DNA from 2 places in the Faecalibacterium sp. OM04-11BH genome. Region 1 is predicted to be linked to the other one. Evidence: predicted binding sites of a transcription regulator. Region 1 holds the regulator's gene; the other holds the start of a gene.

Region 1 (4,688 bases):
TCTCGAACACCTGGCTCAGGGCTTCCTGCTTTGCCTTGATGTCGTCCACGTTGCCGGACTGGACAGCGGTCTTCAGGTCAGCAAGCTTTGCCTCGGCATCGCTCTTCACGTCTGCGGGCAGCTTGTCGCCGTTCTCCTTCAGCATCTTCTCGGTCTGGAACACCATCTGGTCGGCACCGTTGCGGATATCGACCTCTTCACGCTTCTTCTTATCGTCGGCAGCAAACTGCTCAGCTTCCTTCACAGCCTTGTCGATGTCCTCCTTGGACATATTGGTAGAAGCGGTGATGGTGATGTTCTGCTCCTTGCCGGTGCCCAGATCCTTAGCGCTGACCTTCACGATGCCGTTGGCATCGATATCGAAGGTAACTTCGATCTGAGGCACGCCACGGGGAGCCGGAGCAATGCCGTCCAGATGGAACACACCCAGACTCTTGTTGTCGCGGGCAAACTCACGCTCGCCCTGCAGCACGTTGACCTCAACAGAGGGCTGGTTGTCGGCTGCGGTGGAGAATACCTGACTCTTGTGGGTGGGGATGGTGGTGTTGCGGTCGATGATCTTGGTGCACACGCCGCCCAGAGTCTCAATACCAAGGCTCAGCGGGGTGACATCCAGCAGCAGCAGACCCTTCTTCTCGCCGTTCAGAACGCCGCCCTGAATAGCAGCACCGACAGCCACGCACTCATCGGGGTTGATGCCCTTGAAGGGCTCGCAGTTCAGTTCCTTCTTCACGGCGTCGTAGACAGCGGGGATACGGGTAGAACCACCGACCATCAGCACCTTCTTCAGGTCGGAAGCGCGCAGACCTGCATCCTGCAGAGCCTTGCGCACGGGGGTCATGGTACGATCGACCAGATCAGCGGTCAGCTCGTTGAACTTTGCGCGGGTCAGGGTCATATCCAAGTGCTTGGGGCCGGTAGCATCGGCGGTGATGAAGGGCAGGTTGATCTGGCTGCTCATTGCGCTGGACAGCTCGATCTTAGCCTTCTCGGCAGCTTCCTTCAAACGCTGTGCAGCCATCTTGTCCTTGCGCAGGTCGATGCCGTTCTCGGTCTGGAAGGCGTCTGCCATCCAGTCGATGATGCGCTGGTCGAAGTCATCGCCGCCCAGATGGGTATCGCCGTTGGTTGCCAGAACCTCGGTAACGCCGTCGCCCATCTCGATGATGGACACATCGAAGGTGCCGCCGCCCAGATCGTAGACCATGATCTTCTGGTCGTCCTCTTTATCCACACCGTAAGCCAGAGCAGCTGCGGTGGGCTCGTTGATGATACGGCGGACGTTCAGACCGGCAATGGTGCCTGCGTCCTTGGTTGCCTGACGCTGGCTGTCGTTGAAGTAGGCAGGCACAGTGATGACAGCTTCGGTGACGGTCTCGCCCAGATAAGCCTCGGCATCAGCCTTCAGCTTCTGCAGGATCATAGCGCTGACCTGCTGGGGAGTGTACTCCTTGCCGTTCAGGGTCACCTTGTGGTCGGTGCCCATCTGACGCTTGATGGAAGAAACGGTGTTGTCGGGGTTGGTGATAGCCTGACGCTTTGCAACCTGACCTACCAGACGGTCGCCGGTCTTGGTGAAGCCGACAACGGACGGGGTGGTGCGGGCACCCTCAGAGTTGGCGATAACAACAGGCTCGCCGCCCTCCATAACAGCTACGCAGCTGTTGGTAGTACCAAGGTCGATACCAATAATCTTACTCATAATGAAGTCTCCTCTCGAAAGAACAAATCTTGTTTATATGATGCTTATGATGATGTCAAGCGGATGTTATTGCAAACTCCCTTGCGGGAGGTTCGGCTTATTTATTCAGCCACCACAACGGTTGCATGACGGATGATCTTGTCACCCAGCTTGTAACCCTTCTGGAAAACGGTGACCACCGTGCCGCTCTCCTGCCCGTCCGGGGCGGGGATCTGCTGCACAGCATTCATAAAGTTGGGGTCAAAGGGCTTGCCCAGCACCTCGATCTCCTCCACATGGAGGGCTTCCAGTGCCTTTGCCGCCTTATCCAGCGTCATGACCACGCCCTTTTTGTAGTTCTCATCGGTGGTGGGGGCGTTGGCAGCCATATTCAGCGTATCCAGAATGGGGATGATCTTTTCCACTGCATGGGAAACACCGTCGCCAAACTTCTGGTCGGCCTCGCGGGTGGAGCGCTTGCGGTAGTTGTCGTACTCGGCAGCCATGCGCAGCAGCTGATCCTTGGCCTGTGCGGCGTTCTTTTCCGCTGCATCCAGCTTTGCCTTAATGGCTTCCATCTCCCGGGCCTTCTTGTTGAACCAGCCGCCGTCCTTCTTCTTGTCCTCTTCGGTGGCAGCTTCGGCAGCAGCCTGTTCGGGCGCTGCGGCAGCAGTCTTTTCCTCGGGGGCAGTCTCCGGCTGCTCGGTCTCGGGCACCGTGTTCTTTGCTTCTTCGCTCATTCCAGATCCTCCTTATAGATCACAGTCCGCCGTGGTACGGCAGCCTGCGGGGTGTCTTTTCGTTTGCCGCTCATGCCCTCGCCCAGCTGGTCTGCAAACTCGTGCAGCAGGGGCATCAGCTTCTGGAAGGGCATCCGGGTGGGGCCGATCAGGGCAATGGAGCCCCACAGCCCGCCGCCTACCAGATACCGGTCGCTCACGATGCACAGCCCGGGGATCTGCGGTTCCAGATCCTCGCCCAGCAGCACGCTTTCGCTGCGGTTTTCCGGGGGTGCGATCAGGTCTGCGGCCTGTTCTTCGTCGTTCAGCAGGGTAAGGATATCACCCACCCGGCCGTCCAGCTGCGGCCAGTCCAGCAGGTACTGCTCGCCGCCCAGAAATACATGGGGCTTTACGCTGTCCTGCAAAATTGCGGCTGCGGCGCTGACCACCGGCACAAGCTCCGGTGCGATCTGGCTGCACAGCTCGCTGAGCATCCGGGTGGAAAGATCCACCGGCGCCACAAAGGTAAGGTTGCGGTTGAGCAGCGCCGCAAGGGCAGCTGCATTTTCCCGGGAAAGCCCGGTGCGTACCCGCGCCACCCGGGTGCGGACGTAGCCGGCGGTGGTCACAGCCAGCACTGCGGCTGCGCTGCGGCCCACCTGCACCACCTCGTAATGGGCGATGCACAGATCCTCGGCGCAGGGGGTGCTGACGGCGGCGGTGCAGCCGCTGATGGCGGCCAGCGCCTTGGCAGCGCCCTGTGCCAGCTTTTCCGGCTCGTGGTCAAGGCTGGCGAACACCGCATCTACCCGGGCGCGGGTAACGCGGTCCAGCGGCTGATCATCGGTCAGCAGATTGTCCAGATAATACCGGTAGCCCTTGGCGCTGGGCACACGCCCTGCGCTGGTGTGGGGCTGCTCCAGCAGGCCCAGCTTTGTCAGCGCCGCCATCTCGTTGCGCAGCGTTGCGCTGGACACTGCCATGTCAAAGTAGTTTGCCAGCACGCTGCTGCCCACCGGCTCGCCCTCAAGGCCATACAGCGCCACGATTGCCTGCAAGACCCGTTGCTTGCGTGCATCCATCGTCATAGCGCCTGCCTCCTTTTTGTATTGCTTTTGTTTGTTTAGCACTCCTTGTTCCTGAGTGCTAAGACCATTATAACCGTTTTTGCCCTGCTGTCAAGCCCTTTGCAAAAATGTTTATAAAGATTCATAATTCTGTCATAAAGGGGGTGTGAACTCCCTCAGTCAAAGCCTGCGGCTTTGCCAGCTCCCTCTGGGAGGGAGCCTTTGGCATGGTGGCATAGTTTCCGGCTCAAGCGCAAAGTTTGCGGGCGTGCCCGCTCCCCCTTGGGGGAGCTGTCGCGCAGCGACTGAGGGGCTATGGATGGAGAAGCGAAAAAGCGTTAAAGCGATAGCGCCGACTGGCGCAGCGCTAGCTTTTTTGTGCTTCGACTTCTGCTTTAGGTTTGTCAAGGGCGTGCAGCCCTTGGCCCGTTGCGGGGCGGGTGGAGTCCAGAGGTAGGGAGGGGGGAGTCGGAACACCCCTCCCTGCCTCTGGCCCAGCGGAGCGTCCCTGCACGCTGAAGGCAGGCAGAAAGTCACCCCGCAAAGCGCACACTTTTCTGGTTCTCTTTTGGTGTCAAAAGAGAACATCCCCGGGCAGCAGTGTTTTAGTTTTCCCTCCTTTTCAGCCATTCGCGCAGTTTTAACCCCCATTCGCGCAGAATTTCTTTTGTTTTTGCCCAATTTGTGGTATATTTATAGTAACGACACCCCGTATAAACCCCACACGAAAGGAGCGAAATTTTATGAAAGCCAAACGCATTGTAAGCATCCTGCTGACCGGCAGTATGCTGCTGTCCCTGCTGCCGGTGTCTGCACTGGCAGCCGCCCCGGTGTTTGATGCACCTGCCCAGACCACGGCCAAAAAGGCTGCACCCCTTGTACAGGAGGCCGACGCCTCCCGCAGCACCGAGGAGGAAGCCGCCACCCGCAGCAGCCGTGATCTGGACGCGGAGAACGGCACCGCCGATAGCATTACCATCCAGCTGAACGCCGATGGCACGCCCGCAGGCAGCGGCGACGGTACCCATTGGTACTACAGCGCTGACTCCGGTTGTTGGCTGTACAATGGCGTTTTTGCCCTGCAGCCCTCCTCGGAGGCCGAGGCTGAAAGCGCATTGCAGGCAACTCTCCGTATTAAAGATGCCGAATTTAACAGCGGCACCGTCGGCGGTGAAACCAGCAATGACGGCACCATCTCCGGCGGCACCTTCCAAGGGA
Region 2 (4,688 bases), on a different contig from region 1:
GACCCAGATCACCGCTGTTCACGTTCTTGAACTCCACGGTGCCGTCCTTGCCCTCGGCATCCTTGCGGGGGTAGCTGTGCAGGATCTGCAGGCAGAACTCATCCACATCCTCGGTCAGCAGCAGCACGTCAAAGCCCTTGTCCAGCACCAGCTCTGCGGAGGGCAGCTTTGCCAGACGGTCGGTGGAGTCGCCTGCGGCAAAGTAGATGTACTTCTGCTCTGCGGGCATCTTGTCGATGTACTCCTGCAGGGTGACCATCTTCTGCTCCTTGGCAGACCAGAACAGCAGCAGGTCACGCAGCAGCTCAGCGTGCATACCGTAATCAGAATAAGCACCAAACTTGATCTGACGGCCGAACTCCTTCCAGAACTCCTCGTACTTTGCACGGTCGTTGTTCAGCATGGCGTGCAGCTCGTTCTTAATCTTCTTTTCCAGTGCGTTGTGGATCAGTTTCAGCTGGCTGTCCTTCTGCAGCATCTCGCGGCTGATATTCAGGCTCAGATCCTGACTGTCCACAATGCCCTTTACAAAGCTGAAGTAATCCGGCAGCAGGTCGGCGCACTTTTCCATAATGAGAACACCGGAAGCGTACAGCGCCAGACCTTTCTCGTAGTCTTTGGTGTAGAAGTCGTAGGGACGGTGGCTGGGCACGAACAGCAGGGCGTTGTAGTTGGCAGTACCCTCGGTGCGGCTCACGATGACCCGGGCGGGGTCGGCGTAATCGCCGAACTTATCCTTGTAGAAGCTATTATACTCCTCATCGGTCACTTCGCTCTTCTGCTTCTTCCAGATGGGAATCATGCTGTTCAGGGTCTCCAGCTCGGTGTAGGTCTCCCACTCCGGCTTGTAGTCCTCGGGCTTGGGGTCCGGTTCCGGCTTCTGACGGCTCTTTTCGCGCTCCATCTGGATGGGGTAGCGCACATAGTCGCTGTACTTCTTCACAATGGCCACGATGCCGTATTCGTCCAGGAAGTTGTCGTATTTCTCAGTGTCGGTATCCGGCTTGATGTGCAGAATGATCTGGGTGCCCACGGTATCCTTCTGGGCGGGGGTCATCTCGTAGCCGTCCACACCGGAGGACTCCCACTGCCAAGCCTCGTCCGAGCCATAAGCCTTGGAGATAACGGTCAGCTTATCGGCCACCATAAAGGCGGAGTAGAAGCCCACGCCGAACTGACCGATGATATCAATGTTCTCGTCCTTGTTGTCCTTCTTGAAATCCAGAGAACCGGAGTGGGCAATGGTGCCCAGATTCTGCTCCAGCTCTTCCTTGGTCATACCGATGCCGTTATCCTCCACGGTCAGGATGCGGTTTTCCTTATCGCGGGTGATGAGAATACGGAAATCGCTCTTGTTCATGCCCACGGAGGTGTCGGTCAGGCTCTTATAGTACAGCTTATCAATGGCGTCCGAAGCGTTGGAGATCAGCTCCCGCAGGAAGATCTCTTTATTGGTATAGATGGAGTTGATCATCATGTCCATCAGTTTTTTGCTCTCTGCCTGAAATTCTTTCTTGGCCATAATACAAAACCTCTTTTATCACATATTTGGTGCGCCGTACCCGGTAAACTGCCGGGATACTTAGCACTCATAACTTCTGAGTGCTAATATACAACGACTTGCAGGGAAAATCAAGGCTTTTCATAAAAAGTTAAAAAAGTAAAAGATTTGCTGCCCCGGTGCACGAAACGGCGCTCCGGGATCGTTTGTTATATAGAGGACGAAATTTTTCCTGAAAAGCTTTCCCACTTTTGCGCAGACTGTGCTATAATGGAGCGAGTATGCCGGAAGGATGTGAGAAAATGTCAAAACAGGGCGATGCCGCCTACGCATGGTTCTTAAAGGGCTATAATTGCAGTCAGAGCGTGGTGGCGGCGTTTGCACCCCAGCTTGGCCTGACCGAAGAAACAGCGCTGCGCCTTTCTGCAGGCTTTGGCGCAGGTATTGGCCGGATGCGGGAGGTGTGCGGGGCGTTCTGCGGTGTGGTGACCGTGCTGAGCATGGTCTACGCCGACCCTGCTGACCCCAAGGATAAATCCCGGATGTACGCACTGGTGCAGCAGGCGGCAGAGCAGTACCGCAGCCGCAACGGCGGCGGCAGCATCATCTGCCGGGAGCTGCTGGCAAAGGCGGGTGCTGCTCCTACTGGGGGCACGGCGGCAGAGGACCGCACCGCAGATTACTATAAAAAGCGCCCCTGCCCGGAATTATGCCGCCTGTGCGCAGAACTGTGCGCAGAATTTATTGCGGCGCACCCGGAGGGACGGCACGGATTTTATAAGGAGGATGTGTAAATGCAGATTGAACAACTGGAATTGACCGGCGGCGGTACGCTGACGCTCTACCTGCGGGAGAGCGTGGAGGCCATGCCGCATTTCCGGCAGCGCCCGCTGGTGCTGGTGGTGCCCGGCGGCGGCTATACCCACGTCAGCCCCCGGGAGGGCGACCCCGTAGCGCTGCAATTTGCGGCAGCTGGCTACCACACGGCGGTACTGCACTACGCAGTAAGGGAGAGCGCCCGGGATGCGCTGCCCATGCGGCAGCTGGCACAGGCCATCGGCCTTGTGCGGCAGCACGCAGAACAGTGGAATATTTTGCCGGATCAGATCGCTTTGTGCGGCTTTTCTGCCGGCGGGCATCTGGCACTGTCCGGTGCGGTGTGGGAGATCCCCGGCATGGCAGACCAGCCGCGCCCCAACGCCCTGCTGCTGGCATACCCGGTGGTTACCGCCGGAGAATACGCCCACAGGGACAGCTTTGTGCAGCTGACAGGCACGCAGGATGTTGCCGCCCACCAGCGCTTTACGCTGGAGGATAAGATCACCCCCGCCACACCACCGGTGTTCGTCTGGCATACCATGGAGGACGAAACTGTCCCGGTGGAAAACACCTTGCTGCTGCTCAGCGCCCTGCACAAGGCAGGCGTGCCATGCGAAGTGCACCTGTTTGAAAAGGGATGCCACGGCACCAGCATCTCCACCCCGGAGGTGGATGCCGACAGCGCCCACCGCCACCACTGGGTCAAGCTTGCGGTGGAGTGGCTGAACGATACCTTTTCCTTCCATGCCTGAGATAACCGACTGAAACAGGAAAAGCGTTTGTAAATTTTGGCCGTACCTACAAAAAATTCACAAATAAACCGTTGACTTGCACAGGCGTATGCCGTATACTGTCCAACGGGGATAAGACCACGAAAGAAGGAAACAAAAATGGTTATGGATCCCACACTGCCGCGCATCAAGGTGCGCGACCTGCTTATGCAGGCATTTCTCACCGGCTGGGAGCGCTCCGATAAAAGCACCTCGCAGGACGAATACCTGCAAAGCTCCATTCAGGTTATTGAGATGCTTCAGGTGGAGCCGGAAAACCTCTACGCAGAGGAAGGCCTTGGCCTGCCGGACGGCGAAGAGGTGGATCATTTGGATGATCTGCTGCGGGCAGACGGCTTCTGGCTGTACTACGGGGTGGAAGCGGAAAACTTCTTCCTCATCCAGTGGTACCCGGACGAAGCCGCTGCCAATGCAAAGATTGCCCAGCTGGAAGAACTGGGCGACGGCAAGCAGTATCTGGTAGATCTGACCCTCAAGCGGGCAAACCCTTCCGAGGCCGAAAACTTCGGCAATTCCAACCCGGTGCAGCTCCGCTCCTGAACAAACGTTAACGTATTGAGTTGAAAGGAAATTTTGCTCATGCAGCTTTCTGTTACGGAACGCGAACAGCTTTATGCCATTTTGGAAAAATACGATCAAAACCCCAAGGTGCAGCAGATGCGGGAGTTCATCCAGCATGGGGACGTTACCACCTATCAGCACTGCAAGAATGTGGTGCTGGTCAGCTGGTGGCTGAACCATCGGCTGCATTTGGGTGCAGACGAGACCTCGCTGGCTGTCGGTGCTTTCCTGCACGATTTTTATCTGTACGACTGGCATAAAAAAGGTACCTTCCATGGCATCCGCCGCTTGTTCGAGATGCACGGCTTCTCTCACCCGAGCCGCGCCTGCGTCAATGCAGAAAAGGTGTTCCATATCACCAAAAAGGAACAGAGCATCATTTCCAGCCACATGTGGCCGCTGACCTTCCGTCATGTGCCCAGCTGCCGCGAGGCCATCATCGTCTGCCTTGCCGATAAGTACTGCGCCGTGGTGGAAAGCATGTTCAAGCGCAGCCGCGTGGCTGCCGCCAAAAACGCCAACGGCGAATACGACGAGTGGTAAAACTGGATCATCGCAAATAACAGGAGCCGCTGCACCAAAAAAGTGCAGCGGCTCCTTCTGCTTTTTACAGCTTTTTGAACCCCTCCGGTTCGTCTGCGGCGGCGCGGCGCTCCATCAGATAGGTATCCAGCCAGCGGCCGTGGCAGTCCCGTGCAATGCGCTCCCGGCGTCCTACCAGCCGGAAGCCGCACTTGGCATGCAGAGCGCGGCTGGCAACGTTATCCTGCAAAACGGTGGATTGCAGCGTCCAGTAGCCGGCCTTTTCGGCAGCGGCGCATAGGGCGCTCAAAAGTCGGAATCCCAGTCCGTGCCCCCGAAACTGCTCACCCACATAGATGCTCACCTCGGCCACGCCCCGGTAGCACCAGCGGGGGTCTACCCGGTGCAAGGCGCACCACCCCGCCAGCACCCCGCCGGAAAGAATGACCAGACGGCACTCCTTTGTGTGGGAAGCGTCCCACGCGGTATAGGGC

Evidence for each region. Region 1 encodes HrcA, which represses chaperone genes, less so after heat shock. Its sites were predicted from a motif close to TGTTAGCACTCNNNNNNNNNGAGTGCTAACA; they were not measured.
Region 2: htpG (molecular chaperone HtpG) is a predicted target of HrcA. The motif match lies at 1,581-1,611, and genes of this name have one in related genera.

The regions. Positions count from the first base shown of each region.
Region 1 is NZ_QULS01000009.1:98,622-103,309, reverse strand. It holds gene dnaK (molecular chaperone DnaK) at 1-1,702, opposite strand, end outside; gene DXB44_RS09400 (nucleotide exchange factor GrpE) at 1,804-2,421, opposite strand; gene hrcA (heat-inducible transcriptional repressor HrcA) at 2,418-3,491, opposite strand; gene DXB44_RS09385 (hypothetical protein) at 4,214-4,688, shown strand, end outside.
Region 2 is NZ_QULS01000002.1:266,044-270,731, reverse strand. It holds gene htpG (molecular chaperone HtpG) at 1-1,522, opposite strand, end outside; gene DXB44_RS03030 (C-GCAxxG-C-C family protein) at 1,804-2,295, shown strand; gene DXB44_RS03025 (alpha/beta hydrolase) at 2,296-3,072, shown strand; gene DXB44_RS03020 (hypothetical protein) at 3,211-3,651, shown strand; gene DXB44_RS03015 (HD domain-containing protein) at 3,691-4,215, shown strand; gene DXB44_RS03010 (GNAT family N-acetyltransferase) at 4,280-4,688, opposite strand, start outside.